DNA from 2 places in the Micromonospora sp. NPDC005252 genome. Region 2 is predicted to be linked to the other one. Evidence: riboswitches for the same ligand, from Rfam matches in the RefSeq annotation. Region 2 holds a riboswitch; the other holds the start of a gene.
The links. Region 2 has a riboswitch for thiamine pyrophosphate ahead of ACFYPH_RS30830 (ECF transporter S component). Riboswitches for the same ligand answer to the same signal wherever they lie in the genome.
Positions count from the first base shown of each region.

Region 1 (14,574 bases), on a different contig from region 2:
CCCGCTTCCGGCACCGGGCGCCGCTGCCGGACCTGAGCCGCGCCAGCACCTGGGACGCCTTCAACACCACTCGACGCGCCGCCGCGTCGGATCGGACCGCCAGCACACCAGACCAGGGCAGCCCGACAGATCCGACCGCCAGCACGCCGAACCAGGACAGCCCGACCGCCGCCACGCTCGACGGGGGCTGGTCGAGAGGCCGCGCCGCCAGCACGACGGGCCAGACCAACAGCACGACCGACCCGGCCAACAGCACGACCGACCCGGCCAGCAGCATGACCGACCGGGCCAGCAACGCGACGGACCGGGCCGTCGGCAGGCGCGGCCGGGTCGGCGAGGCTACCGGTGCGCCCGCCTCGGCGGGACCGGTCGTGCCGCCGCCGGCCGGTCCGGGCATACCCGAGCAGGGCCGCGCGTCCGGCACCGCCGACAGTGGCGGGCCGGACAGCGATGCTCGGCGGGCCGCACCGGCGTCCACGGACGACGCGGAGCAGCCCTCCCGGCGGGGACGGCTCGGTGGCCTGTTCCGGCGCAACCGGGCCCGGGCCGACGAGGAGAAGCGGCCCGCGGCGGACGCGGCGGAGCCGCTGGCCACGCAGGACGAGGAGTTCGTCGACTGGGTCGCCGGGCTCGGCAAGCCGGTCGCGGACAACGAGCCGGAGCAGGAGAACGGTCGTCGCTCGCTGCGCTCCACCGGCCGTCACCACCGCGACTGACCCGCCTGACGTCCGTTCGGGACGCCGACCCCGTCTGATCGACTCGGGTTCCCTGAATCCGGGCTGTCCACCGCGCCGGGACACCCCGACTTCAGTGAACCCGAGTCGACCATGCCGGACCGGTCAGGCGAGCGGCAGATAGACCTTCCCGCCGCCGGAGACGAACTCCGCCGACTTGTCCTTCATGCCGCGGGCCGCGTACTCCTTGAGCTCTTGCGTGATCTTCATCGAGCAGAACTTCGGGCCGCACATCGAGCAGAAGTGCGCCGTCTTCGCCAGCTCGGCAGGCAGTGTCGCGTCGTGGTACGACCGCGCCGTCTCCGGGTCCAGCGAGAGGTTGAACTGGTCCTCCCAGCGGAACTCGAACCGCGCCTTGGACAGCGCGTCGTCCCACGCCTGCGCGCCCGGGTGCCCCTTGGCCAGGTCCGCCGCGTGGGCCGCGATCTTGTACGCGATCACGCCCGCCTTGACGTCGTCGCGGTCCGGCAGGCCGAGGTGCTCCTTCGGGGTCACGTAGCAGAGCATGGCGGTGCCGAACATGCCGATCATCGCGGCGCCGATGGCCGAGGTGATGTGGTCGTACGCGGGCGCGATGTCGGTGGTCAGCGGGCCGAGCGTGTAGAAGGGCGCCTCGTGGCACCACTCCTGCTGGAGATCCACGTTCTCCTTGATCTTGTGCATGGGCACGTGGCCGGGGCCCTCGATCATCACCTGCACGTCGTGCTCCCAGGCGACCGTCGTCAACTCGCCGAGGGTGCGCAGCTCGGCGAACTGCGCCTCGTCGTTGGCGTCGGCGATCGAGCCGGGCCGCAGCCCGTCGCCGAGGGAGAACGTCACGTCGTAGCGCGCGAGGATCGCGCACAGCTCGGCGAAGTTGGTGTAGAGGAAGTTCTCCTCGTGGTGGGCCAGGCACCACGCCGCCATGATCGAGCCGCCCCGGGAGACGATGCCGGTGACCCGGTCCACGGCCAGCGGCACGTACGGCAGCAGCACCCCGGCGTGCACCGTCATGTAGTCGACGCCCTGCTCGGCCTGCTCGATCACGGTTTCCCGGAAGACCTCCCAGCTCAGCTTGACCGGGTCGCCGCCGACCTTCTCCAGGGCCTGGTAGATCGGCACCGTGCCGATCGGCACCGGCGAGTTCCGCACGATCGCCTCCCGGGTCTCGTGGATCCGCTTGCCGGTGGACAGGTCCATCACGGTGTCGGCGCCCCAGCGGGTGGCCCAGGTCAGCTTCTCCATCTCCTCGGCGACCGACGAGCTGACCGCCGACGTGCCGATGTTGGCGTTCACCTTGACCAGGAACGCCTTGCCGATGATCGCCGGCTCGCACTCCGGGTGGTTGACGTTGAGCGGCAGCACCGCCCGGCCGGCGGCGATCTCGGCCCGCACGAGTTCCGGGTCGACGTTCTCCCGGATCGCCACGAACTCCATCTCCGGCGTCACCACGCCGGCCCGCGCGTACGCGAGCTGCGTCGGACGTCGTCCGTCCACACCGGCGAGCGGCGTACCGGCGCCTCGTACCGGCGCCACGTCACCCCGCTCGGCGATCCACGGGCCCCGCAACGCGGGCAACCCCACCGACGGGTCCGATCCCGGGCCGGACGTGTCGTAGAGCCGCACCGGCGGATGGTCGCCGGTCAGCGCCACCTCGGCGAACGGCACCCGCACATCCGGCCGTGACCCCTCGACGTACACCTTGCCTCGTGCCTGCATGACAACCTCCCTGGTGATCAGGCGGACCAGCCGAAGTGATCCAGCGGCCCGCGCCCCGCGCCCAGCTCCCAGCCCCGCGCGCCGGTCAGCGCGCGGAGCACGTACTCCTTGGCGGCCCCCACCGCCGCCGGCACCGGATCGCCCAGCGCGAGCCGCACGGCGATCGCCGCCGAGAACGAGCACCCGGTGCCGTGGGTGTGCCGGGTGTCCACCCGTGGCCCGCGCAGCAGGGTCGTGACGCCGCCCCCGTGCAGCACGTCGACCGCTTCGCCTCCACCCAGGTCACCGCCGGTGACCACCACGTGCTCCGGGCCGCCGGCGGCGAGGGCCTCCGCGGCGACGACCATCCCGGCCAGGTCGTCCACCGCGCGTCCGGTGATGGCCGCGGCCTCCGCGCAGTTCGGCGTCGCCACCCGGGCGTACGGAAGCAGCCGCTCCACCGCACCCACCACGCCGAGCCGGTGGCCGCTCGTGGCGACCAGCACCGGATCGACGACGAGTTGGGGCAGCCGGCCGTCCTGGGCAGCCTGGGCCACCGCGTCGGCGACGGCGGGTGTGCCGAGCATTCCCGTCTTGACCGCGCCGACGGTGAAGTCGGCGAGGACGCTGTCCAGCTGCTCGGTGACCGTGCGCGGCGGCAGCGGCAGGACGGCGTCGACACCGCGGGTGTTCTGCGCGGTGACCGCCGTGAGGACGCTGGTGCCGTACGCCCCGAGCGCCGCGAAGACCTTGAGGTCGGCCTGGATGCCGGCGCCGCCGCCGGAGTCGGAGCCGGCGATGGTTAGCACTGTGCTCGGGGTCATGTTGCCTCTTTGGTTGCGGTATGGGGCTGCGGCCGACCGTGCCCACTCCGGGCGGTCAGGCTTGATCCCTGCGTGGGCACGGTCGGCCGCAGCCCTGACCGGGAGACCTCCGTGCGCCCGTGCCGGCTTGGGAAGAGCTCAGGGGTGACCGCCTCGACACAAGCGCTGCTCAGGGTGGCGGCTGTTTCTTCTGGGTCTTTGGCTCGCATGAGTGCGCCCAGCACGGCCACTCCGGCGGCTCCGGCGTCGACGCACGCGGTTACCTGTTCCGGGGTTTCAACCCCGCCCAGAGCCAGCAGAGGCGCCGGGCTGGCGCGCACCAGGTTGCCCAGTCCCGCGACGTTCAGGGGTGGGCCGTAGCCGGGCTTGGATTTTGTTGGCCAGACTGGGGAGACCGTGGCGTAGTGCTCGGTGGTGAGGCGGTTCAGCTCGGCCACGCTGTGGCAGGAGCGGCCGACCAGTTGGTGGGGCGGCGGCGGGTACGGGCCGGTGGCGGGCAGGTGGACGGCGTCGCCGCCGAGCGGGTCGGGGCCGGCCACGATGAGGGTCCCGTCGACGTCGGCGAGGATCGCGCGCAGGTCGACCGCGAGGGCGGCGCGCTCGGCGCGGGGCAGGTCCTTCTCCCGCAGCACGACCCATCGCACTCCCCCGGCGACCGCTCCCGCGACGACCCGTTCAAGCCCGCCCGTGGCGACCAGCCGATCGGTCAACAGGACCACCCCCGACGGCACCAACCCCGTCACAGGTCTGGTCTTCCCTCGTCGGGAGTGGACGGCAGGGCGTGGAAGCGGCGGGCGATCCGTCCCGCACCGGCGGCCAGTCGGCCCGCCTCGACGGCGTACCGCATCGCCGTGGCCATCGCCACCGGATCGGCGGCCCGGGTCACCGCGCTGGCCAGCAGGACCGCGTCGCAGCCCAGCTCCATGGCCAGGGCCGCGTCGGACGCCGTGCCGATGCCGGCGTCCAGGATCACGGGCACGTCCACGCTCTGCCGGATCAGCCGGATGTGGTGCGGGTTGCCGATGCCGAGCCCGGAGCCGATCGGCGCCCCAGCGGGCATCACCGCGGCACAGCCCACGTCGGCGAGGCGGCGGGCCAGCACCGGGTCGTCACTCGTGTACGGCAGCACCGTGAAGCCGTCGGCGACCAGCTCCTCGGCGGCGCGGAGCAGTTCCACGCCGTCGGGCAGCAGCGTCCGCTCGTCGCCGATCACCTCCAACTTGACCCAGTCGGTGTCGAACGCGTCGCGCGCCAGCCGGGCCACCTTCACCGCCTCGGTCGCGGTGTGGCAGCCGGCGGTGTTCGGCAGCAGCCGTACGCCGCACCGGTCCAGCAGGTCGAGCAGCCCTCCGGCGGTGCCCGGGGCGGTGTCCACCCGGCGCAGCGCCAGCGTGACCAGCTCCGAGCCGGACGCCCGGATCGCCTGTTCCAGCACATGCAGGTTCGCGGCGCCGCCGGTGCCGAGGATCAACCGCGAGCAGAACGTGACCCCACCCAGTTCGAAGGACACGCCGCTCACCCGCCCTGCGCGGCGGTCAGCACCTCGACGCGGTCACCGTCGCGCAGCACCGTGCCCGGCCAGCCGGCCCGGGGCACCACCTCGCCGTTGACCGCGACCGCGACGCCACGCTGGTGCGGGGCGACGTCGCGGACCAGGTCGGCCACCGACGCGCCGCCGGGGACGCTGCGCCCGGCCCCGTTCACCGTCAACTCCACAGGTCCTCCTCGGTCGTCCGTCCAGGTCCGCTCACGTCGCCCGCGCCGGGCCGTGCCGCGTCGCCGGCCGGAGAGGCGACGGCGAACCGGCGTCCGCTCACGTCGCCCGCGTCGGGCCGTGCCGCGTCGCCGGTCCCGGTCGACGACGCGACGGCGAACCGGTCCGCGCCGAAGGGCGCGAGCAGCGGGTCGGGCACGCCGGTGGTCACCAGGTCGGCGATCTTCTCGGCGGTGATCGGGGTGAGCACGATGCCGTGCCGGTGGTGCCCGGTGGCGGCCAGGACGTCCGGCCGGCCGGGCAGCGGCCCGAGGATCGGCGCGTTGTCCGGCGTTGCGGGCCGCAGGCCGGCGACCGCCTCGACCAGGTCGTACTCGGTCAGCTCGGGCAGCAGGTCGACACCGGCGCGCAGCAGCCGCAGCACCGCGCCGGCGGTGACGCTGGTGTCCGCGCGCTCCTCGACCGTCGCGCCGAGGACCACCTCGCCGTCGGCGCGGGGCACCAGGTAGACGTGCTCGCCGTCGGCGTACCCCCGGATCACGTGCCGGAAGCCCGGCGCGACGCCGCCGGGCGCGCGCAGCCGGAGGATCTGGCCCTTCACCGGCCGCACGGGCAGGCCGGTGAGCGCGGCGGCCCCGCAGCCGGCGGCGACCACGGTGACCCCCGCGTCCACGTCGGACAGCCGCCGGACCGGCTGCGGCACGAGCACCGCGCCGGCCCGCCGCGCGGCCGTGCGCAGCGCCGGCACCAGCAGCCGGGGATCGACCTGGTGGTCGGTGGGCGCGAGCGCGCCGCCGCGCACCCGAGGGGCGAGCGCCGGTTCGCGGTCGCGCAGCTCGCTGGGGCGCAGCGGCGTCACCGGCAGACCCAACCCCTGTTGGTACGCCCAGAGCCGGCGTGCCTCGGCGAGGTCGTCGCCGGTCAGCCCGACCATCAGGGTGCCCTCGGTCCGGTAGCCGATCTCGGTGCCGCTCGCCTCGGTCAGCTCGGCGGTGAACCCGGGCCAGCGGGCGGCGGACGCCACCAGCAACTCGGTCAGCCGCCGCTCACCGAAGTACGCCTCGGCGACCGGGGAGAGCATGCCGGCGGCGACGGCCGATGCCCCCGACCCGGGAGCCGGGTCGTGCACCTCGACGCGCAACCCCCGGATGGCACAGCGCCACGCGATGGCCAGTCCGATCGGGCCCGCGCCGACCACCGCCACATCGGTGCGCGTCACGCCAGCGCCCGCAGCAGGTCGGCGGTCGCCCGCGCGGGGTCGGCGGCGTCGGAGAGCGCGCCGACCACCGCCACCCCGTACGCCCCGGCGGCCCGCAGCGCCGGCACCCGGTCGGCGGTCACCCCGCCGATCGCGATGACCGGCACGTCGACGGCGTCGGCGACGGCGCGGACGCCCGCGGGCCCGATGGGATCCGGCAGGCCGTTCTTGGTGCTGGTGGCGTGGCATGGGCCGACACCCAGGTAGCTGGCCCCGGCGGTGACCGCCTCGACCGCCGTCTGCGGCGCGCGTGCGGTGGCGCCGAGCACGCCGGTCGGGCCGAGCACGTGCCGGGCGGCGGCGACCGGCAGGTCGTCGGCCCCGACGTGCCCACCGGCGGCGCCCACCGCGAGCGCCACGTGCAGCCGGTCGTTGACCAGGCAGGTCGCTCCGTACGGCGCGCAGAGCGCCAGCACCCGGCCGGCCAGGTCGTACGCCTCGCGATCGGTCGCGGAGTCCTCCACCCGGACCTGCACGACGAGGTCGGCGCGGGCCGCCGCGAGGGCGGCCCGGACCACGGTGAGTGGGTCACGCCCGGGTCGGGTGTCGGTGATCAGATGCAGTCGTCCAAGGGACGGCACGGCAACACTCCTCCCTGCGCCGGCATTACCCGGATCAGGTTCGACGGTCGGGGGCTGTCAGCCCCCCTCTCAGCCCGGTACACCGGGCTCCCGTGGGTTACTTGCGTGTCACCGTACGACAGTTCCGCCGGTCTGCCAAGGGAGCGGCCGCCGGCCGGACAGGGTCCCATCGATGGGGTACTTTCTCCGGTCCTGTTCGGAATGTCGCACGCCGTTGCAGAACCGTTACCGGCCGGCATCTTGCCGGACATGGATACACCAGAATTAATTTGTTCAGCGATTCGACAAAATGCCGGTGGGGACGCCCTGGCACGGCCTCCCCGCCGGCTCCATCCGGGACGGTCTTCGGCAGCCGGCCCCCGCGATTCCTGTCCACCGCGACATTGGAGGCGGCGTGTCCCGTTCTCGTCGTACCCGTTTACCACTCACCGCTACCCTGCTCTCCCTAGCGCTCGCCTCGACGACCCTGCTCGGGTCGCCGGCGCAGGCGGCTCCGGCCGCGGCGCAGGTCCCCCCGCGAGACGCGCAGGCCGCGGCTCCGGTCACCCAGGTGGTGCCGAAGGCACCGAAGGCCGCAGCGGCCGACCCCTACTCCGTCCTAATCTTCTCCAAGACCGCCGGCTTTCGGCACGACTCCATCCCCACCGGCATCGCCGCCATCCAGCAGCTCGGCGCGGCGAACGGGTTCACAGTGGACACCACTGAGGACGGCGCCTCGTTCAACGACGCCAACCTCGCCAAGTACAAGGCCGTGATCTGGCTCTCCACCACCGGTGACGTCCTCGACGCCGACCAGCAGGCGGCCTTCGAGCGCTACGTGCGGGCCGGCGGCGGTTACGCCGGCGTCCACGCCGCCTCGGACACCGAGTACAGCTGGGCCTGGTACGGCGACCTGGTCGGCGCGTACTTCGCCAACCACCCGCAGAACCAGCAGGCCACCGTCAAGGTGGAGGACCACGCCCACCCGTCCACCGCCGAACTGCCGGACCGCTGGTCCCGGTTCGACGAGTGGTACAACTTCCAGACCAACCCCCGGCCGGACGTGCACGTGCTGGCCAGCCTGGACGAGAAGAGCTACACCCCGGGCGCCGGCGCGATGGGCGCCGACCACCCGACCGCGTGGTGCCAGGACTTCGACGGTGGCCGCTCCTGGTACACCGGCGGCGGGCACACCCGGGAGTCGTACGCCGAGCCCGAGTTCCTCAAGCACCTGCTCGGCGGCATCCAGACGGCGGCCGGCGTGGTCGACGCCGACTGCGGCGCCTCGAAGACGTCCAGCTTCGAAAAGGTCACGCTGGACAGCAACACAAGCAACCCGATGGAGCTGGACATCGCCCCCGACGGGCGGGTCTTCTACATCGAGCGCGACGGCCGGGTGCAGATCATCAAGCCCGACACCGGCAGCACCGTCACCGCCGTCGACCTGGACGTCTTCACCGGCAACGAGGACGGCCTCATCGGCATCCGGCTCGACCCGGACTTCGCCACCAACAAGTGGGTGTATCTCTACTACGCCCCGAACGACGGCGTCACCCGCAACCTGCTGTCCCGGTTCACGGTGACCGGCGACACCATCGACCCGGCGAGCGAGAAGCAGGTGCTGCGGGTCGACACCCAGCGCAACACCTGCTGCCACGCCGGCGGCAGCATGACCTTCGACAGCGCCGGCAACCTCTACCTGGCCACCGGTGACAACACCAACCCGTTCGAGTCGAACGCGTACTCGCCGCTCGACGAGCGGCCGGGCCGTCAGGACTACGACTCGCAGCGCACCTCCGCCAACACGAACGACCTGCGCGGCAAGGTGATCCGGATCCACCCGGAGGACGACGGGACGTACACCGTTCCGACCGGCAACCTCTTCGCGCCGGGCACCGAGAAGACCCGTCCCGAGATCTACGCGATGGGCTTCCGCAACCCGTTCCGGATCGGCACCGACCCGAAGACCGACACGCTGTACGTCGGGGACTACGGGCCGGACGCCAACGCGGACAACCCGAACCGGGGCCCCCGCGGTCTGGTCGAGTGGAACGTCGTGACCCCCGGCAACTACGGCTGGCCGTACTGCACCGGGACGAACGAGGCGTACAACGACTACACGTTCCCGTCCGGCCCGAGCGGTCCGAAGTTCGACTGCGCCGCGCCGGTGAACAACTCGCCCAACAACACCGGCCTGACCAACCTCCCGCCGGTCGTCCCGGCCACCGTCGACTACGGCTACGCCGGTGACGCGCGGTACCCGGAGATCGGTGGCGGTGGCGCCCCGATGGGCGGTCCGGCCTACCGGTACGACGCCAACCTCAACTCCACCCGCAAGTGGCCGGCCTACTACGACGGCAAGGCGCTGCTCGGCGAGTGGAACCAGAACAAGATGTACACGATGCAGATGACCGCCGACGGCAAGTCGTTGGTGGACATCAACCAGCTGCTCACCGGTATGCGCATGATCCGGCCGATGGACTTCGAGTTCGGCCCGGACGGCGCGCTCTACCTGATCGAGTGGGGCACGGGCTTCGGCGGCAACAACGACGACTCCGGCATCTACCGGATCGACTACACCGCCGGCGACCGCGCACCGATCGCCGCGGCGTCCGCCAACCCGACCTCGGGGCCGGCGCCGTTGACGGTCGCCTTCTCCAGCGCCGGCTCCCGGGACCCGGACGGCGGCGCGCTCACCTACGCCTGGACCTTCGGCGACGGGCAGACCTCCACCGAGGCCAACCCGACGCACACGTACGCCACGGCGGGCAACTACACCGCCCAGCTCACCGTGACCAACCCGAAGGGCCGTACCGCGGTGGCCAACGTGCCGGTCACCGTGGGCAACACCGCACCGACGGTGAGCATCGAGTTCCCGCCGGACGGTGGCTTCTTCAACTGGGGTGACCAGGTCCGCTACACGGTCAAGGTGACCGACCCCGAGGACGGGCAGATCGACTGCGCCCGGGTGAACCTGCAGGTGCTGCTCGGTCACGACGAGCACGCCCACCCGCTGGAGCAGCACACCGGCTGCACCGGCACCGTCCAGACGTCGCTCGCCTCCGGGCACGGCGCCGAGGCGAACGTGTTCGCGGTCTTCGAGGCCACCTACACCGACAAGGGCGGGGCCGGCGGGTCCGGCGCGCTCACCGGCCGGGACATCGAGATCCTGCAGCCCAAGCAGAAGCAGGCCGAGTACTTCACGGCCACCGGACGGGTGCCGGGCGGCACCGGCGGCGGAGACGCCGGCGTGCAGCGGGAGACCGGGGCCGACACCGCCGGTGGCGGCCAGAACATCGGGTTCATCGAGGACGGCGACTGGTGGTCGATCGTCCCGGCGGACCTGACGAATATCACCGAGATCCGGTTCCGGGCCGCCTCGGCCGCCGCCGGCGGTCGGATCGAGGTCCACGCGGGCGCCGTCGACGGACCGGTCGTGGCCACGGCCACCGTTCCGGCGACCGGCGCGTGGCAGACGTACACGGACGTGAGCGCGCCGGTCACCGGTGCCGCGAGCGGCTCGCTGTACTTCGTGGCCCGCGATCCGAACGGCGGAACGGGTTCCCTGTTCAACGTCAACTGGATGGACTTCGTCGGCCGCGGCGTCACCGAGAACGGGCCGCCGGTGGTCACCGCCACCGCGACCCCGGCCACCGGCACCGTGCCGGTCACCGTCTCCTTCGACGGCACGGCCACCGACGCCGAGGGCGACACCCCGCTGACGTACGCCTGGGACTTCGGTGACGGCGGTACGGCGTCCACCCTGGACGCCAGCCACACGTACACAAGCGTGGGAGCCTTCACGGCCACCCTCACGGTGACCGACAGCAAGGGCGCCAAGTCGTACGCCACGGTGCCGGTGCGGGTGAACGCGCCGGACACGTCCTGCTTCGGGGCGCGTTCGGACGACTTCAACGGCACCAGCCTCGACAAGGGCCGGTGGACCAGCGTGGTCCGGGAGAACCAGCTCTACTCGGTCAGTGGCGGCGCGCTGCGGCTGCCGACCGGGGTCGGTGACCTCTACGGCGCGCGCAACGACGCCACCAACCTGGTGCTCCAGGCGGCTCCGAGCGGCGCCTGGGAGATGACCACCAAGGTCACCCTGCCGGTGACGGCCAACTACCAGCAGGCTGGCCTGCTGGTCTACGGCGACGACGACAACTACGCCAAGCTGGACCTGCTCTACAACGGCAGCCGGCGGGTGGAGTTCATCCGGGAGACGGCCGGAACGCCGCGCAACGACGCTGCCGACAACGCCGCCGCACCGGCGGGTGACACCGTGTACCTGCGGATCACCAGCGACGGGACGAACCTGACCGCGGCCTTCTCGGGCGACGGGCAGACCTTCACCCCGGCCGGCCGGTCGGCCGCGCTCGCCGGCATCACCAACCCGCGGATCGGGGTCTTCGCGCTCAACGGAGGCACCGAGGCACCCGTGGTCGACGCGGCCTTCGACTCGTTCCAGGTCACGCCGGACGCCCCGGCCGGCCCGATCGACCCGTCGGACGAGTTCACCGGCGACACGCTGGACAAGTGCCGGTGGGACGCGATCCTGCGGGAGGACCCGAACGGTTACCGGGTCACCGGTGGCGCGTTGCGGATCGACGTGCCGAACGGTGACATCTACGGCACCAGCAACACCGGGCCGAAGAACTTCATCCTCCAGACCGCGCCCTCGGGCGACTGGACCCTGGAGACGACTGTCGACGGCAGCCTGCTGAACGAGCAGTACCAGCAGGCCGGTCTGCTCGTGCAGGCGGACGACGACAACTACCTGAAGTTCGACTTCATCGCGGACAACCAGGCCGGCCAGACGGTGACGCGGCGGATCGAGTTCCGCAGCGAGATCGGCGGCGTCGTCCAGAACCCGCAGCCGGAGGCCACAAGCCTCACCTCGGCGGTGTGGCACCTGCGGCTGGCCCGCAGCGGCAACACCTTCACGGCGTCGTACTCGGCCGACGGGACGACCTGGACCACGCTGGAGGCGCTGACCAACAGCGCGGTCGGGGCCACCCCGAAGGTCGGTCTGTTCACCCTCGGCGCCAACCAGACGGCGTCGAAGACGGCCTCGTTCGACTACTTCCGGCTGAGCACCAAGGTGGTCACCGACGAGACCGCTCCGGTGACGACGGCGGCGGTGTCCGGCACCCCCACCGACGGGTGGTACACCGGGCCGGTGACGGTCACCCTGACCGCCGCCGACGAGGCCGGCGGCAGCGGACTGGCCGGTACGGCGTACCAGCTGGACGGGGCCACCACCTGGACCGACTACACCGCTCCGGTGACGGTCAGCGGGGACGGCGAGCACGAGCTGCGATTCCGCTCGACGGACCAGGCGGGCAACGTGGAGTCGACGAAGACCGTCTCGGTCAAGATCGACGCCACCGCGCCGGTCACCACGGCGACGTTCGCTCCGGCGAACGACGCGGGCTGGCACAACGGAACGATCCCGGTGGTGCTGACCTCGACCGACGCCGGTTCCGGAGTCAAGACGGTCGAGTGGTCGCTGGATGGAGGCGCGTGGACGCCGTACTCGAAGCCGGTCGAGGTGACCGGTGACGGGCAGCACGAGCTGCTGTACCGCTCCACCGACAAGGCGGGCAACGCCGAGACGCTCAAGTCGGCGATCCTGAAGATCGACGGCACCAAGCCGACGCTGCTGGTCTCCGGTATCGCCGACGGCCAGCTCTACGGGGACAGCCAGGACGTTCGGGTGTCCTGGCAGGCCGTCGACCCGACCTCGGGCATCGCGACCGTGGTCGGCCAACTGGACGGCAAGGCGTACGCCAGCGGCACCCTGCAGGCCATGTACGAGCTGCCGCTCGGCCTGCACGAGCTGACCGTCACCGCGACCGACAAGGCCGGCAACACGACGACCTCGGCGGTCCGGTTCTTCGTCACCACCTCGTTCCGGGACATGCAGTTCCTGCTGGACCGGTTCAAGGCGACGGGGCGGCTCTCGGCCAAGGCCCACAAGGATCTGACGAACAAGCTCGACGCCGTCCGTAAGGCCGAGGCGGCGGGCAACGACAACAAGGCGCTCAAGGAACTGACCGCATTCCGGAAGCTCGCCGCGGACACCAAGCTGGTGACCGAGGCGGAGATCCGGGACGTGCTGATCCGCGACGCCGACGCCATGACGGTGCGGCTCGGCGGAACGCCCGCCAGCAACGCCGGGGTCAAGGCGAACGACGGCAAACCCGTCAAGGGTGCCGGGCGACTGAGTGGCGACGTCACCCGGCTCGCTCCGGGCCGCCAGCTCTGATCCGACGAGGCCCCTCCCCGACGCCACGGTGTCGGGGAGGGGCCTCCCTCATCCGTAGTGAGGAGATGTCCGTGACGGGTATCCGCAAGGTGGTCGCCGCCGTGTTCGCCGGACTGGCCCTGACCCTGTTCGCCGCGGCCCCGGCGGCCGCCCAGGCCGACAAACTCAAGCTGACGGTGGCTGGCGACGGCGCCGAGGGGGTCACCATCCAGGCCACCTACACCGATGGCCGTCGGCTGGACCAGCTGGTGCGGTTGGTGCTCACCGCCACCGGCCCGGACGGGCAGCGGGTCGGGCCGGTGCAGCTGGAGCCACAGCCCGAGGGGCAGGGGTTCTACAGCAGCGGCCCGGTGCTCTCCACCGGCACGTGGAAGGTGACGGTGAACTCCCCCGCTCCGCTGCAGGGCAAGGCCACCGCCACGGTGCAGGCCCGGGCGGCGCAGTCACCTCCGGCCCCCAGACCGGTCGCGGTGACCGCGGACGGGACCGGCGACAGCGGGGCGGGCGCCGGCTGGTGGCCGTTCGCGGCGGCCGGCCTCGTGCTGGTCGCCGCGGCGATGGGGGCGGCCATGCTGTTCGGCCGCCGCCGCGCCTCCACGCCGAACGACTGACCGACCGGCGCTCCGGCGCCACTGAAACGACCGGGCCGGGCCGCGACGAGCGGCCCGGCCCGGTGTCGTTCAGGCGACCACGCGCCCGCCGCGCTCAGAGGATGGCGCGCAGCGCCGCCAGGTCGTCGTCGCTGGGCTCCCAGGTGCCGGCGGCGGCGTTCGCGTACACCTGCTCGGGCGTGGTGGCGCCGGCGATCACCGAGGTCACCGCCGGCTGGGCGGCCAACCCGCCGATCGCCACCTGGAGCATGGTCAGACCCCGCTCGGCCGCGTACGCCTCGATCGCCTCGATGGTGTCCCAGTCGGCCGCGGCGAGCCGGTCGGCGTACCGGCCACCGCCGGAGAGCCGGCTGCCGGCCGGCGGCTGCCCGCTGCGCTTGTACTTGCCGGTGAGCAGGCCGTTGGCGAGCGGGAAGAACGGCAGCATGCCGAGGCCGAACCGCTCGCAGGCCGGGATCACCTCGGCCTCCACGGACCGCTCCAGCAGGCTGTAGTGGTTCTGCGCGCTGATGAAGCGGGCCCGGCCGTTGGACGAGGCGACCCAGTCGGCGTCGGCGATCTGCCAGCCGGCGAAGTTGGAGTTGCCGAGGTAGCGGACCTTGCCGTCGCGGACCAGATCGTCGAGGGCCGCGAGGGTCTCGTCGATCGGGGTGCCCGGGTCGGGCTCGTGCATCTGGTACAGGTCGATGTGGTCGGTGCCGAGCCGGCGCAGCGACGCCTCCACCGCGCGGGCGATGTACCGCCGCGAACCCCGGGCGCCGAAGTCCGGACCGTTGAGGCCGTTCATGTCCATGCCGAACTTGGTGGCCACCACCACGTCGTCCCGGCGTCCCTTGAGCGCCTGCCCGAGCAGCTCCTCGGAGCCGCCCTGCGGCTCGCCGTAGATGTCGGCGGTGTCGAAGAGGTTGATCCCGACGTCCAGGGCGGCGTC
Region 1 is NZ_JBIAKN010000008.1:33,340-47,913, reverse strand. Features, by position in the region: gene ACFYPH_RS22270 (hypothetical protein) at 1-716, shown strand, start outside; gene thiC (phosphomethylpyrimidine synthase ThiC) at 840-2,432, opposite strand; gene thiD (bifunctional hydroxymethylpyrimidine kinase/phosphomethylpyrimidine kinase) at 2,450-3,235, opposite strand; gene ACFYPH_RS22255 (thiamine phosphate synthase) at 3,232-3,978, opposite strand; gene ACFYPH_RS22250 (thiazole synthase) at 3,975-4,754, opposite strand; gene thiS (sulfur carrier protein ThiS) at 4,751-4,951, opposite strand; gene thiO (glycine oxidase ThiO) at 4,942-6,168, opposite strand; gene thiE (thiamine phosphate synthase) at 6,165-6,788, opposite strand; TPP riboswitch at 6,783-6,892, opposite strand; gene ACFYPH_RS22230 (ThuA domain-containing protein) at 7,183-13,032, shown strand; gene ACFYPH_RS22225 (hypothetical protein) at 13,104-13,643, shown strand; gene ACFYPH_RS22220 (aldo/keto reductase) at 13,738-14,574, opposite strand, start outside.
Region 1: another riboswitch for thiamine pyrophosphate. It lies ahead of thiE (thiamine phosphate synthase); the one in region 2 lies ahead of ACFYPH_RS30830 (ECF transporter S component).

Region 2 (14,574 bases):
CCAGCGACGACGAGAACGCCGGCGTCGGCACCCCCGCCCGGGCCGCGTCGGCCACGACCCGCCGCCAGCTCGGCACGCCGGCCGCGACCGCCTCGGCGAAGTACGGCGCCACGAGCAGCGTCGGCAGGTCGGGCTGCTCGTCGTACGCCTCGCGGATGCGGTTCAGGAAGCGGGCGCGGATGATGCAGCCGCCCCGCCAGATGGTCGCCGTGCCGCCGAGGTCGATGTCCCAGTCGTATTCCTGGCTGCCGGCGCGGATGTGGTCGAAGCCCTGCGCGTACGCGACGATCTTGGAAGCGAGCAGCGCCCGGCGCACGTCCTCCACGAACGCGTCCCGGTCGGCGACCTCCCACTTCTCACCGGCGTCCGGGAACGCCCGCCGGGCCGCCTCGCGCTGGTCGACGTGCCCGGACAGCGAGCGGGCGAACGTCGCCTCGGCGATCCCGGTGATCGGGATGCCCAGGTCGAGGGCGCTCTGCACCGTCCACCGGCCGGTGCCCTTCTGCTCGGCCCGGTCCTGCACGACGTCGACGAACGCGCGGCCGGTCGCCGCGTCGGTGTGCGCGAGCACGTCGGCGGTGATCTCGATGAGGAAGGACTCCAGCTCGCCGTTGTTCCAGTCGCGGAAGATCTCCGCGATCTCCGCCGGCTTCGCGCCCAGGCCGGACCGGAGCAGGTCGTACGCCTCGGCGATGAGCTGCATGTCGGCGTACTCGATGCCGTTGTGCACCATCTTGACGAAGTGCCCGGCGCCGTCCGGCCCGACGTGCATGCAGCACGGCACGCCGTCCACGTGGGCGGCGATCTTCTCGAACATCGGCCCGAGCTTGGCGTACGACTCGGCGGAACCGCCCGGCATGATGCTCGGCCCGAGCAGCGCGCCCTCCTCACCACCGGAGACGCCGGTGCCGCTGAAGTGCAGCCCCTGCGCGCGCAGCGACTCCTCCCGGCGACGGGTGTCGGCGAAGTGGGCGTTGCCGCAGTCGACGATGATGTCGCCCTCCTCCAGCAGCGGCACCAGCTCGTCGATCACGGCGTCGGTGGGCGCACCGGCCTTGACCATCACGATCACCGCGCGGGGCCGTTCCAGCGACGCCACGAAGTCGGCCATCGACTCACCGGGCACGAAGGAGCCCTCGTCACCGTGCTCGGCGACGAGGCTGCGGGTGCGCTCCGGCGACCGGTTGTGCACCGCCACGGTAAAGCCGTTGCGGGCCAGGTTGCGGGCCAGGTTCCGGCCCATCACCGCCAGCCCGGTCACGCCGATCTGCGCCGTCGCCTGCTCAGCCATTCGTGCCGCCACCTCTCGCCGTCGAACTATCCTGCTGCGACCGTATCGCGGCGCGCGGCATCGTGGGCGAGTCGTCCCACGGCGGGTCACCGCCTGGTCGCGGCCCGTTCGCCCGGCGCGTCCACACCCCGACCGGCAGCCACGCTCACCCCTGGGCCAGTCGGTCCTCCACACGCGCCACCTTCGCGGTGAGCGCGTCGGTGACCCCGGGCCGAACGTCGGCCTTCAGGACGACGCTCACCCGGGGCGCCTGCGCGGCCACCACGTCGACCGCCCGCTTCACCACCGCCATCACCTCGTCCCACTCGCCCTCGACGGTGGTGAACATGGCATCGGTCCGGTTGGGCAACCCGGACTCGCGGACCACCCGTACCGCCTCGGCAACCAGGTCACCCACGGAGTCGCCGGCACCGAGCGGGGTGATCGAGAACGCGATCAGCATGCGCCGATCGTGCCAGGAAATCGGGTGCGCGTCTCATCGGGCGGTGGTTAGGGTTCGGGCATGCGTAACTGACGCCCCACTTCCCGAGCCGGCCCGCCGCCCCGCGATCGCGGTCCGTGCGCTCCCGGGCGTCGCGCGTCTCCGTCCACCGTTCGGCGGTGTTGACCCAGCCCGATCCCCGGTGAGCAGTCCCTTCCCATTCGACCGTCGCGTTGCCACGGTCACCAGCCGATCCGACCGACCGCGGGAGCGCGGGACCGCCGGGAAGGTCGGCACCGAAGGAGGCCCGGATGCCCGCCAGGCGCAATCCGAAGAAGACCCGTACGCCCGCGCCGACGCCGCTGGGCACCGACCCGGCGGCCGGCCACGGCCCGCTCCCACCCACCCGCCCCGACCTCCCGGTCGAACCGATCGAGCCGGCGCTGCCAGCCGTGCTGACCGAGCCGGCGGCGCTGGGGGAGCGCGCGTTGCCGGCGGCGCTGAGGGAGCCCGCGCTGGTCGAGCCGGCGCTGGCCGTCGACGTGCCGGCGGCGGTCGACGCAGCGACGGTGGACGATCTGCCGAAGACCGCCGGGCGACCGACGGCACCGACGGCCGGGCCACCGCAGGCCGGCGGTAACCGCTCGGGCGGTGGCCGCAGCCAACGGGCCGGCCAGCCCCGCCGGTACGCCTTCCGCCGGAGCTGACCGACCCGACCCGTCGGGGCGGTGGCACCAAGGTCGGTGATGTGGTGGCCTGCGCAGCGCAGGGGGCCACCGCATCACCGAGGTGGTGCGGATCGTCTCGACTGGCTGAGCGGCCCGCTCAGCCGATCAGCGGGCGGAAGGTGCCGAGGAGCACGCTTGTGGTCAGGGCTGCTCCGGCCAGCGCGGCCGCCCCGGCGATCAGCAGCGCGTCGGCGAGGCCGAAGCGCTGGCGTCGGGCGACGGTACGGGGTGTGTCGCCGTCGAAGCCGCGCGCGTCCATGGCGACGGCCAGCCGGGTGCCCCGGCGGATCGCCCCGACCAGCAGCGCGAACGCCGTGGACGCGAACAGCCGCAGCTTCGCCACCGGGTTGCGTCCCGCGTCGACGCCGCGTGCCCGCCGGGCCATGCTGATCATCTGCCATTCCTGACCGAGCAGCGGCACCAGCCGGAACGCGGCCAGCGACCCGACGGCGAACCGCGCCGGCGCCTTCGCGTTCTGGATCAGCGCGTCCGCCAGGTCGGTCGGGTCGGTGGTGGCGAAGACGATCACGCCGGGCAGGGCCACCGCGAAGACCCGCAGCACCAGGCCGAGAGCGGTGCGCAGCACGCCGGTGCTCACCAGCACCGGCCCGGCGTCCAGCAGGATCCGGCCGGACTGGTCGGCGGCGAAGAGCACCAGGGTGACCAGGATGCCGGCGGCGCTGAGCAGCAGGGGCAGGGCCCGCCGGGCCAGCACCCGGTAGCGGACGCCGAACAGCGGCAGGACGGCCAGTTCGACCGCGATGGCGATCGCCGGCGCCACCGGGTCGAGCGTCGCCAGCAGGGTGAACGAGAAGACAAGCGCGGCAGCCACCTTCGCCACCGGGTTGCGCCGGGCCAGCGGGGCGCCGGGCGCGGCGATCGGCTCGATGCTGATCACCGGGCGCCGTCCGGTGCCCGCTGGAGGGTGACCGTGCGATCGGCGAGCGCGGCGACGAAGTCGAGGTCGTGGGTGACCGTGACCACGCCGTGCCCGGCGTCCCGCAGGTCGGCGAAGAGGTCGACCAGCTCCCGCCAGGTCCGCCGGTCCTGCCCGAAGGTCGGTTCGTCGCAGATCAGCAGGCGGGGCGCCGTGGCCAGGGCCGTCGCCACGCTCAGCCGCCGCGCCTCCCCACCGGAGAGGGTGTACGGGTTGGCGGCCGCGAGTCGGGTCAGCCGCAGCCGGTCCAGCAGCCCCGCGGCCGTCTCCCGGACGGCAGCCTCGGGTTGACCCGTCCGGCGTGGCCCGAGCGCCAGCTCGTCGAAGACGGTGCCGGCGACGAACTGGTGCTCCGGGTCCTGAAAGACCGACCCGATCCGTCGGGCCAGCGCGGGCGCTCGCCAGCGGTGCGGGGGAGCGCGGTGGTCGGCGCCGGCCAACTCGGCCGAGGCGGTGACGCGGCCGGCGCCCGGTTTGAGCAGGCCGCCGAGCAGCAGCGCCAGGGTGGACTTGCCGGCGCCGTTGGGTCCGCGTACGGCGAGCGCCTCTCCGGCGCGTACCGCCAGGTCGGTGGGGCCCAGCCGGGGCGGCAGGCCGAGCCGGTCGGCGGTGAGCAGCAGGTCGCCGGGGGCGGCGGTGGCCGTGCGGGGCGCGATGGGGTGACCGGGCACCCAGACGCCCTCGGCGGCGAGGGCAGCGCCGTGCGCGGCGAAGACCGCCTCGGGCGTCCCGTCCGCGCGGACCCCGCCGCCAGGCTCCAGGACGACCACCCGGTCGACCAGTGGCAGCGCCTCGGCGACCCGGTGTTCGACCAGGATCACTGTGGTGTCGGCGTCCAGCGCGCCCGCCACCGCGCCCCGGACCAGGGCGGCCCCGTCCGGGTCGAGGTTGGCGGTCGGCTCGTCGAGCAGCAGCAGGCCGGGCCGCAGGGCAAGCGCGCCGGCCAGGGCCAGGCGTTGCTGCTCGCCGCCGGAGAGCGCGGCAGTGCTGCGGTCGCGGGGGTACGGGAAGCCGACCCGCCGCAGCGCTTCGTCGACCCGGGGCCAGATCTCGTCCGTCGGCACGCCCCGGTTCTCCAGCCCGAACGCGACATCGTCGCCGCTGCGCGCCATCACCAACTGGGTCTGCGGGTCCTGGAAGACGATGCCGACCCGTTCCCGCGCCTTGCGGGGGTCGAGCCCGTCGATCTCGACGGTGCCCTCCTGCTCACCGGAATCCTCGGGCAGCAGCCCGGCCAGCGCGGTGAGCAGGGTGCTCTTGCCGGCCCCGGAGGGCCCGAGCAGCAGCACCCGTTCTCCGGCCTCGACCCGCAGATCCACGCCGCGCACAGCCCAGGCCCGCCGCCCGGCATGCCGCCACCCGAACCCCCGCAGCAGTACCCCGCCCACCCAACACCCCCTCCCTGCCACTCCCGGCCGTCTTCCCGCCGTCTTCCGCCGTCTCCCCGCCGTCTCCCCGCCGGTGATCAAGAGGTTTGCGTCAGAATTCCGGCTTCCGTTGACGCAAACCTCTTGATCACGGGGACAGTTGCGCCCTCAGATGAGGGCGCGGTTTCGGCCTACCGGGAAGCGGTCCAGCGCGCCGGTGTTGGCCAGGGCGCGGGTGAGCAGCCAGCCGCCCACGCCAGCGATGATCGTGGCGCTGACGATGGTGAGCAGGGCGTACGGGATGCGGTAGTCGCCCAGCGCGTAGTCGACGTTCCAGACGAAGAAGTCGAACAGCGCCGCGCTGAGACCGGTCAGCGCGCCGGCCAGCACGGCGGTCGGCAGCCGGTACGACCGGTACCGGAAAGCGGCGAACGCCAGCTCGGCCCCGATGCCCTGCACGATGCCCTGGGGGATCACCGTGCCGGCCCACTGGCTGCCCAGCAGCGCGGAGACGACCGCGGCCACCGTCTCGCAGTAGAGCGCGGCGCCGGGCTTGCGGATGACCAGGCCGCCGACCACGGCCGGCAGCAGCCAGACGCCGTAGATCAGCGTCTGCGCGGGCGGGAAGAAGGCGAACGCGCCCTCGGTGGCGCTCCAGACCAGGCCCCAGGCCCAGAAGATGACGCCGAAGGCGACCGCGATCACCGAGGCGACCACGATGTCGATGGTGCGCCAACGGCTGGTGGTGTTGTCCATGCTGTGCTCCCAGTTCAGTGGAACGAACCAGGAGAAGACGCACGCCGCGCGCCCGGTGGCACCGGACTCACGGCGCGGCTGGAGGTCGACCGAACTCCCTGCGCTGGCATTACCCAGATCAGGTTCGAGGGTCTGCGGGCGTGCCCGCACTCTCAGCGCTGTGCGCTCCCCTGTCGGATGTGAAGTTGTCTCGGTGACGCTAGCACCGACCAGGGGTAACGGCCCAGCAGGGCATTCGGCCGCCCGCGCATCAGGGCCGGCGCTCGGCCGGCTGGGTAGGCTGCCGATCATGCAGGTCGACGCGCGAGGTCTCACGTTCGAGGTAGGCACCGGCGGCCCGGCCGACGGCGTTCCCGTCCTCCTGCTGCACGGCTTCCCGCAGCACAGCGGGGAGTGGGACGACGTCGTGCCGGCACTGCACGCCGCCGGGCTGCGCACGTACGCGCTGGACCAGCGGGGCTACTCGCCGGGTGCCCGGCCGGAGGCGGTGGTCGCGTACCGGATTCCGGAACTGGTCGCCGACGTGGTGGCGGTGCTCGACGCGCTCGATGTGGACGCCGTCCACCTGGTCGGCCACGACTGGGGCGCGATCGTGGCCTGGGCGGTGGCCGCCGCGCACCCCGAGCGGGTCCGTACGTTGACCGCGGTGTCCGTGCCGCACCCGGCGGCCATGGCGCACGCCCTCGCCACCGACGGCCAGCAGAAGGCGCGCTCGTCGTACATCGCGCTGTTCCGCAAGCCGGGCAAGGCCGAGAAGGTGCTGCTGGCGTGGCACGCGACGGCGCTGCGCAAGATGCTCGGCGGGGTGGGTGACGCCTCCCGGGTGGACCGCTACGCCGACTCGATGCGGGAGCCGGGTGCGCTCACCGCCGCCCTGAACTGGTACCGGGCCATGTCCCGCGCCGACCTGGCCGGCGTCGGCCCGGTCGCGGTACCCACCACCTACGTCTGGAGCGACCGGGACGTCGCCATCGGGCGGACCGCCGCCGAGGCGTGCGCCGCCAACGTCATCGGTGACTACCGCTTCGTACCGCTGCCCGGGGTGAGCCACTGGATTCCGGACGCCGCACCCGCCGCGCTGGCCGAGGCGGTCCTGGCCCGGATCGCCGGGACGGCCTGAGCCGTGCCGTGCCGAGACACGCCGGGCCAACGAACGCCGGGCAGACGGGCGCCGGGTGGGCCGGCGCCGGGCGGAGGAGCGCCGTGACGGCACCTGCCGGCGGGCCGGACACCCGTCGCTCGCTCGCCGCGCAGCTGCGCCTGCTGGGTGTACGCCCCGGCTCGACGCGGGCGACTTCGGCGCGTTGGGTCGGGACCTGGAGGCCACCGGGGCGGTGCGCTGCGGCCCGGTGGGCGCGGGGACGGGGAGGTTGGTACGCCAGCGGGCGGCGGTCGACTTCGCGGTGCAGTGGATGGCCCGCAACCGGACGACGGAGGACGCATGAGTGTGAGCGCCGAGGACTACCTGGCCGTGGTGACCGAGACGATCGGCCGGGTGGCCGCCAGCCAGCGGGATGCGGTCGGGCGGGCCGCCGATCTGATCGCCGAAGCGGTACGCGCCGACGGGGTGGTGCACGCCTTCGGCACCGGGCACTCGGAGGCCCTCGCCATGGAGATCGCCGGTCGGGCGGGTGGTCTGGTGCCCACCAACCGGATCGCCCTGCGTGACCTGGTGCTGCTCGGCGGCGAACCGGCCGATCGTCTCGGGCCGCTGCTGGAGCGGGACCCGGCGGTGGCGCACCGGCTCTGGGAGCTGGCCCCCGTACAGGCTGCCGACGTCTTCGTGCTCGCGTCGAACTCCGGGGTCAACGGCGCGATGGTCGAGTTCGCCACGCTGGTCAAGGAGCATGGTCACCCGCTGGTGGCGATCACCTCGGCGCAGCACTCCGGCCGGATGACGTCCCGCCACCCGTCCGGGCGCAAGCTGGCCGACCTCGCCGACGTGGTGCTCGACAACGGCGCACCGTACGGCGACGCGACCCTGCCGCTGCCCGGCGGTGGCGCGGTCGGCGCGGTCTCCTCGATCACGGCGGCGCTGCTGGCGCAGCAGATCACCGTGGAGGTCGTCGCCCGGCTGCTGGCGACGGGGGAGCGGCCCCCGGTCTACCTGTCGGCGAACATCCCGGACGGCGACGCGCACAACACGGCCCTGGAGGCCAGATACGCCGGCCGGATCCGCCGGGGCTCCTGACCCCCGGCGGCGCGGGCGATGGCGCGACCCGGGCGGTCGGCATGGCGCGGGCGGGCGACGGCACGGCGGGTGGCGCGGGCGGCTCGGCTTGGGGCGGGCGGGCGACGGCGTGGCGACCGGGCGATGACCGGCGGGCGACGGGGAGATGGCCGGAACGTGTCGTGAGCCTGTTTCGCGCTCGGCCGTGTGGGGCATTGGCGTTGCTGCCGGCGGCTGGGACCGCCGGCAGTACCGTCTGACCGGAGGTAGCGCGTGTCCAAGGAGACCGAGAAGCAGCGTTGGCAGCGCAACTTCGCCGACCTGTTGCAGGAGCTGCGGGTCGCCCAGACCGGCGTGCAGATCCTCTTCGCCTTCCTGCTCACCCTGCCGTTCAGCAACGGGTTCACCCGGACCAGCGAGTTCCAGCGGGACGTCTACATCGTCGCGCTGCTCGCCGCGGCCGCCGCCACCGCGATGATCATCTCGCCGGTGGCGTTCCACCGGGCGCTGTTCCGTCAGGGGCGCAAGCCGGAGCTGGTGCGGTTCGCGCACCGGATGGCCACCGGCGGCCTCGCCTTCATGCTGATCGCGATGGTCAGCGCGGTCCTGCTGATCACCGACTTCGTGCTGGACCGGCCGATCGCGTTCCTGCTCAGCGCGCTGGCCGGGCTCTGGTTCCTCCTGTTCTGGGTGATCCTGCCGTTCGCCCGCCGCAACTGGGGGGACGACGACATCGATGACGACGATGACGACCCGGACACGCTCAGCGGCCGCTGACCCCGCCGGAGCAGCGAGCAGACGATCCGCACGCAGCGCTACCCCTGGGTAACAACCGGGGGTAGCGTGACGGTAGTCGCGCACGTCGACGCAGCCGCAACCGAGGTTCGAGGGGGCAGCCGTGACCACGACGCAGAATGGCCGACCGGCACCGGACGGCCCCGACTCCGAAGCCGGCAGCGTCACACCGGGCAGCACCGGGCCGTTGCCGGCGGAGGCGGGGCAGGTCTCCGAGAAGGAGGCCCGGCAGGTCGCCGAGGCCGCCCGGGAGTCCACCTGGGATCGGCCCAGCTTCGGCAAGGAGCTGTTCCTCGGGCGGTTCCGGCTCGACCTGATCGATCCCTGGCCCCGCTCCGACCCGGACGACGTGGCCCGCGCCGAGGAGTTCCTTGGTCGGTTCCGCGCCTTCCTCACCTCCGAGGTGGACGGCGCGGCCATCGAACGGGACGCCTCCATTCCGGACTCCGTGTTCCACGGGCTGGCCGACCTCGGCGCGTTCGGCATGAAGATCGACCGCAAGTACGGCGGCCTCGGGCTGAGCAACCTGCACTACTGCCGGGCGCTGATGCTGGCCGGCTCGGTCAGCCCGGCGATCGGCGCGCTGCTCTCGGCCCACCAGTCGATCGGGGTGCCGCAGCCGCTGAAGATGTTCGGCACCACCGAGCAGAAGCAGCGCTTCCTGCCCCGGCTCGCCGCGGGCGAGGTCTCCGCGTTCCTGCTCACCGAGCCGGACGTGGGCTCCGACCCGGCCCGGCTCGCCACCACCGCCGAGCCGACCGAGGACGGCACCGGCTACCGACTCAACGGGGTCAAGCTCTGGGCCACCAACGGCATCGTCGCGACCCTGCTGGTGGTGATGGCCCGGGTGCCCGCCGCCGAGGGTCGGCGCGGCGGGATCACCGCGTTCGTGGTGGACGGCGACAGCGCGGGCATCACCGTGGAGCGGCGCAACGAGTTCGTCGGCCTCCGTGGTCTGGAGAACAGCCTGACCCGGTTCCACGACGTGTTCGTGCCGGCGGAGAACGTCATCGGCGGTGAGGGCAAGGGGCTCAAGATCGCCCTGACCACGCTGAACACCGGTCGGCTCTCGCTGCCGGCCATGTGCGTGGGCGCCGGCAAGTGGTCGTTGAACGTGGCCCGGGGGTGGGCCGCCGACCGCGTCCAGTGGGGCCGGCCGGTGGGCGAGCACGAGGCGGTCGCCCAGAAGCTCTCCTTCATCGCCGCCACCACGTACGCCATGGAGACCATGCTCGACCTGTGCTGCCTGCTCGCCGACGACGACCGCAACGACATCCGGATCGAGGCGGCGCTGGTCAAGCTGTACGCCAGCGAGATGGCCTGGAAGATCGCCGACGAGCTGATCCAGATCCGGGGCGGGCGCGGCTACGAGACGGCCGACTCGCTGGCCGCCCGCGGCGAACGCCCGGCCAACGTCGAGCAGGTGCTCCGCGACCTGCGGATCAACCGGATCTTCGAGGGCTCGACCGAGATCATGCATCTGCTGATCGCCCGGGAGGCGGTCGACGCCCACCTCTCGGTGGCCGGCGACATCATCGACCCGGAGGCGGGGCTCGGCCGCAAGGCCCGCGCCGGCGCCCGTGCGGGCGCGTTCTACGCGAGGTGGCTGCCCACCCTCGCGGTCGGCAAGGGCCAGAGCCCGTCGGCGTACGCCGAGTTCGGGCCCCTGGCCGCGCACCTGCGCCAGGTGGAACGGTCGTCGCGCAAGCTGGCCCGGTCGACGTTCTACGCGATGTCCCGCTGGCAGGGAAAAATGGAACGCAAGCAGGCGTTCCTCGGGCGTGTGGTGGACATCGGCGCGGAGCTGTTCGCGATGTCCGCCGTCTGCGTCCGGGCGTCCGCCGAGCGCGACACGCGGCCGGAGAACGTCGAGCTGGCCGACCTGTTCTGCCGGCAGGCCCTGGTCCGGGTGGACGCGCTGTTCACGGCACTCTGGGACAACACCGACTCCGTCGACACGGCCGCCGCCAAGCGGATCCTCGCCGGCCGCTACGCGGGGCTGGAGGAGGGGGTCGTCACCCCGTCCGACGAGTTGCCCTGGGTGGCCCGCTGGTCGCCCGGCCCGTCCACCGCCGAGGACGTCCGCCGCCGCATCCCGCCGAAGCCGTAACCTCCGACCCCGCGGCCTGACCCCCTGCGGCCCGCCCGCCGGGCCGCCCCTCGCCGCTGTTCGCGCCGGCCGGACTGGTCGCGTTGGCCGCGCTTGCCGTGCCGGCCGCGCTTGCCGTGCTGCGTTTGCGCGTGCCGTGCCGCCGCGGCGTGGCCTGGCTGCCCGGCGCGCTGTCAGCGGGCGACCGCCCAGGCCAGCACCCCCGCCAGGATCAGACCGTTGAGCCCGGCCAGGGCGAGGTACGCCGCGGGTGGGATCTTCCTGCCCCGGCGGACGAGGGAGACCAGGACGGCGGCGTAGCCGAGCAGCAGTACGGCGATGACGATCAGGAAGTAGAACACCCGAAGACCTTAACGGCCGGGATGCCGACGCAGGCTGTGGCACGCGACGGCAGCTGGTGGTCGATCCACACCAGGTCGCCGAGGTGGGGGCATCCGGCGGCCCGGACAGACCCACATCGGCGATCTGGTGTGGATCAAGCCAGGGGCGTACCGCAGGTTCAGCGGCCTCTGCTGCGCAGGCCGAGTTGGCGTAGCTCCAGGGCGGCCAGGGCCTCGACGGTGTCGTCGTCGCCACGTCGCCACGCCTCGGCGACGTCCGGCGCGATCCGGGTCAGCCGGCCCAGCGGCTGGGTGGCCAGCGCGCGTAGCGCGAGCAGATCCCGCCCGGCCGGCCCGGCGGCCAGCTTCGCGGCCGATCCGGCCCGGCGCATCCAGCGCAGCCGCAGCGGCAGCCAACCGAAGAGCACCAGGCCGAGCGGGAAGATCAGCACCGCGACGGTGAGGGCGAGGGCGAGCTGGTCGACCAGGTGCTGCTGGTCGCGGCCGGCGTCGGCGAGACCCCGGGCGGCGTCGGCGGCCCGCTGGAAGGGCGCGGTCAGCTCGTCACCGACCAGCGGCACCCGCCGGACCTTGCCGCCGGCGTCGGCGAGGTTGTCGGCGAGGCCACTGCCGGCGCCCTCCAGCTTCTGCCCGGGTACGGCGAGCTTCTGCACCAGGTCGTGCAGCCAGAGCGCGGCGCGGATCGCGACGTACACCCAGGCGACGACGAGCAGGTCGGTGAGCAACTGGCGGACGGCGGTCGGAAACCGATCGGCGTAGATCTTCACGCCGGACAGCGTGCCACGAACGGTCCCCGCCCGGCACCCGTCGATCGGTGGCCGGGGTGACCCCGGCCCGGGGGCGCCGCAGGCTCCGCTCCCCGCCACCGACGCCCGGCCGGGGGATCGGCGATCAGGCGAGCCGCAGGCCCCCGAACGCGACGGTGTCGCCCACCGGCTGGACCGGGCGGAACCGAAGGTCGGCCACGCTGGTCAGCGGACGCAGGCCGGGCAGGTGCCGAAGATCTCCAGGGTGTGGCTGACGTCGGCGTAGCCGTGCTGCGCGGCGACCCGGTCGGCCCAGCTCTCCACCGCGGGGCCGGCCACCTCGACCGTACGCCCGCAGGCCCGGCAGACCAGGTGGTGGTGGTGCCCCTCGCTGCACCGGCGGTAGAGGTGCTCGCCGCCCGGCGGGCGCATCACGTCGATCTCGCCCGCGTCGGCCAGCCCCTGCAGGGTGCGGTAGACAGTCGTGAGGCCGACCCGCTCACCGCGCTGCCGGAGCATCGCGTGCAGGTCCTGGGCGCTGTGGAAGCCCTCCATCTCGCCCAGCAGCGCGCTCACCGCCGAGCGCTGCCGGGTGTTGCGCACCGCGGCGCCGCTCTCGCTCATGATCCCTCCCCGGCGTGGCTGACCGCGTCCGCCACGATGTGCGCGACGTGCTCGTCGACCAGGCTGTAGGCGATCTCCCGGCCCCGGCGGGAGCCCCGCACCACGCCCGCTCCGCGCAGCACCCGCAGGTGCTGGGACACCAGCGGCTGTGCCGCGCCCAGCTTCTCCACCAGCTCGTGCACGCACCGCTCGCCGCTGGCCAGCTCGCTGACGATGGCCAGCCGGATGGGCGCCGACAGGGCCCGGAGCAACTCGCTGGCTCCGTCGAAACCCTCGTAGCCTGTTGCGCTGGTCATCTTGCAACGGTAACCAATACCACCGACATCCGCCGATCGGGCTCAGTGCAGGACGACCTCGTGCGGTTCCGGCGCCGGTACGGGGGCCGGCGCGGTGCGGCGGCGTACCGCCCGCCAGAGCGCGCCAGCCACGGCCACCACCAGGAACGAGGCGATCGCCAGCAGCACCACCGAGGCGCCGGGCGGGGTGTCGGCGGTGGCCGCCACCCAGACGCCGGAGCCGGCAGCGAAGAACCCGAGCGCCATCGCGGCGGCCATCGTGCTGCGGAAGCCCCGGGTGACCTGCTGGGCGGTGGCCACCGGAACCACCATCAGCGCGCTGATCAGCAGCACTCCGACGGCCCGCATCGCGATGGTCACCGTGACCGCTGTGGTGACCGCGATCAGCAGGTTGAGGGTGCGCACCGGCAGGCCGGACACGCGGGCGTACTCCTCGTCGTGGCTGATCGCGAAGAGCGCCGGCCGCAGCACGATCATGGTGAGCAGGATCGCCGCGCCGAGCACGCCGACGGTGATCAGGTCGGTGGTCGAGGTGGAGAGCAGGGACCCGAACAGGTAGGCGTTGAGGTTGGCGCTGGTCGCGTCCGAGAGGCCGACCAGCAGGACGCCGCCGGCGATGCCGCCGTAGAAGAGCAGCGCCAGGGCCAGGTCGCCGGAGGTCCGCCCGCGCGCGCGGACCACCTCGATGGCGATCGCGCCGACCGTGGCGACGATCACCGCCACCAGCACCGGCGAGCGGTTGAGGAGCAGGCCGGCGCCGACGCCGGTCAACGCCACGTGGCCGATGCCGTCGCCGATCAGCGTCAGTCGGCGCTGCACCAGGTAGATGCCGAGCGCCGGCGCGGCCAGGCCGATCACCAGCGCGCCGATCAGGGCGCGCTGCATGTAGGGGTACTGGAAAAGTTCCATGGTCAGTTGCTCCACAGCCCGGCGGGCTCGTCGGGACCGTGCGGGTGCACGTGGTCGTGGTCGGGCTCCGCGTGGTGGCCGGCCGGGTCCGGAACCGGGCCGTCGTGACAGACGCCGCCCTGGTGGACGACGACCGCCCGGCTGATCACCGGCCGCAGCGGGCCCAGCTCGTGTGCCACCAGCAGCACCGTCCCGCCGTCGGCGACGAAGTCACGCAGCGCGCCCGCGAATGCCTCCTGGCTGGCCGCGTCCACCCCGGCGGTGGGCTCGTCGAGGATCAGCAGCTCCGGCCGGCCGGCCAGCGCACGGGCGATCAGGGTGCGCTGCTGCTGACCGCCGGAGAGGGTGGACACCGGGTCGGTGGCCCGGTCGGCGAGCCCGACCGCGCGCAGGGCCGCGTCGACGGCGGCCCGGTCGGCCGCGCCGGGCGGGCGCAGGATCCCCCGGCGGGCCAGTCGGCCGGACGCCACCACCTCGCGGACGGTGGCGGGCACGCCTCCGCCAGCGCCGAGGCGCTGCGGGACGTACCCGATGCGCTGCCACTGGCGGAACTGGCGCAACGGCCGGTCGAAGAGGGTGATCGAGCCGGCGGTGAGCGGCACCAGGCCGAGGATCGCGCGGATCAGCGTGGACTTGCCGGAGCCGTTGGCGCCGAGCACCGCGACCACCTCCCCGGCGGTCACGGTGAGCGAGACGTCCCGGAGCACCGGGCGGCCGTCGTAGCCGACCGCGCCGTGCTCGACGGTGATGACGGGGGTGCTCACGAGCAGCTCAACGCCGTCCGCAGGGTCTGCAGGTTGGTACGCATCACCGAAAGGTAGTCCGAGCCGCTGCCCGCGGCGAGTCCTTCGATCGGGTCGAGCACCGCGGTCTTCGCGCCGACCTGACCGGCGATGGTCTCGGCGACCTTCGGGCTGACCAGCGCCTCGAAGAAGATCGTGGTGGCGTGGTGCGCCTTCGCATCCTCGATGACCCGGGCGAGCCGCTGCGGCGAGGGCTCGACGTCCGGGCTCAGCCCGGTGATGCCGACCTGTTCGAGCCGGTAGCGGTCAGCCAGGTAGCCGAACGCGGTGTGGCTGGTCA
Region 2 is NZ_JBIAKN010000026.1:5,053-19,626, reverse strand. Features, by position in the region: gene gndA (NADP-dependent phosphogluconate dehydrogenase) at 1-1,291, opposite strand, end outside; gene ACFYPH_RS30850 (MTH1187 family thiamine-binding protein) at 1,437-1,733, opposite strand; gene ACFYPH_RS30845 (hypothetical protein) at 2,024-2,419, shown strand; gene ACFYPH_RS30840 (energy-coupling factor transporter transmembrane component T family protein) at 2,538-3,338, opposite strand; gene ACFYPH_RS30835 (ABC transporter ATP-binding protein) at 3,335-4,765, opposite strand; gene ACFYPH_RS30830 (ECF transporter S component) at 4,913-5,500, opposite strand; TPP riboswitch at 5,578-5,682, opposite strand; gene ACFYPH_RS30825 (alpha/beta fold hydrolase) at 5,790-6,620, shown strand; gene ACFYPH_RS30820 (AAC(3) family N-acetyltransferase) at 6,676-6,945, shown strand; gene ACFYPH_RS30815 (SIS domain-containing protein) at 6,942-7,691, shown strand; gene ACFYPH_RS30810 (DUF6328 family protein) at 7,944-8,447, shown strand; gene ACFYPH_RS30805 (acyl-CoA dehydrogenase family protein) at 8,569-10,575, shown strand; gene ACFYPH_RS30800 (hypothetical protein) at 10,749-10,916, opposite strand; gene ACFYPH_RS30795 (hypothetical protein) at 11,075-11,683, opposite strand; gene ACFYPH_RS30790 (Fur family transcriptional regulator) at 11,888-12,286, opposite strand; gene ACFYPH_RS30785 (metalloregulator ArsR/SmtB family transcription factor) at 12,283-12,582, opposite strand; gene ACFYPH_RS30780 (metal ABC transporter permease) at 12,625-13,491, opposite strand; gene ACFYPH_RS30775 (metal ABC transporter ATP-binding protein) at 13,494-14,255, opposite strand; gene ACFYPH_RS30770 (metal ABC transporter substrate-binding protein) at 14,252-14,574, opposite strand, start outside.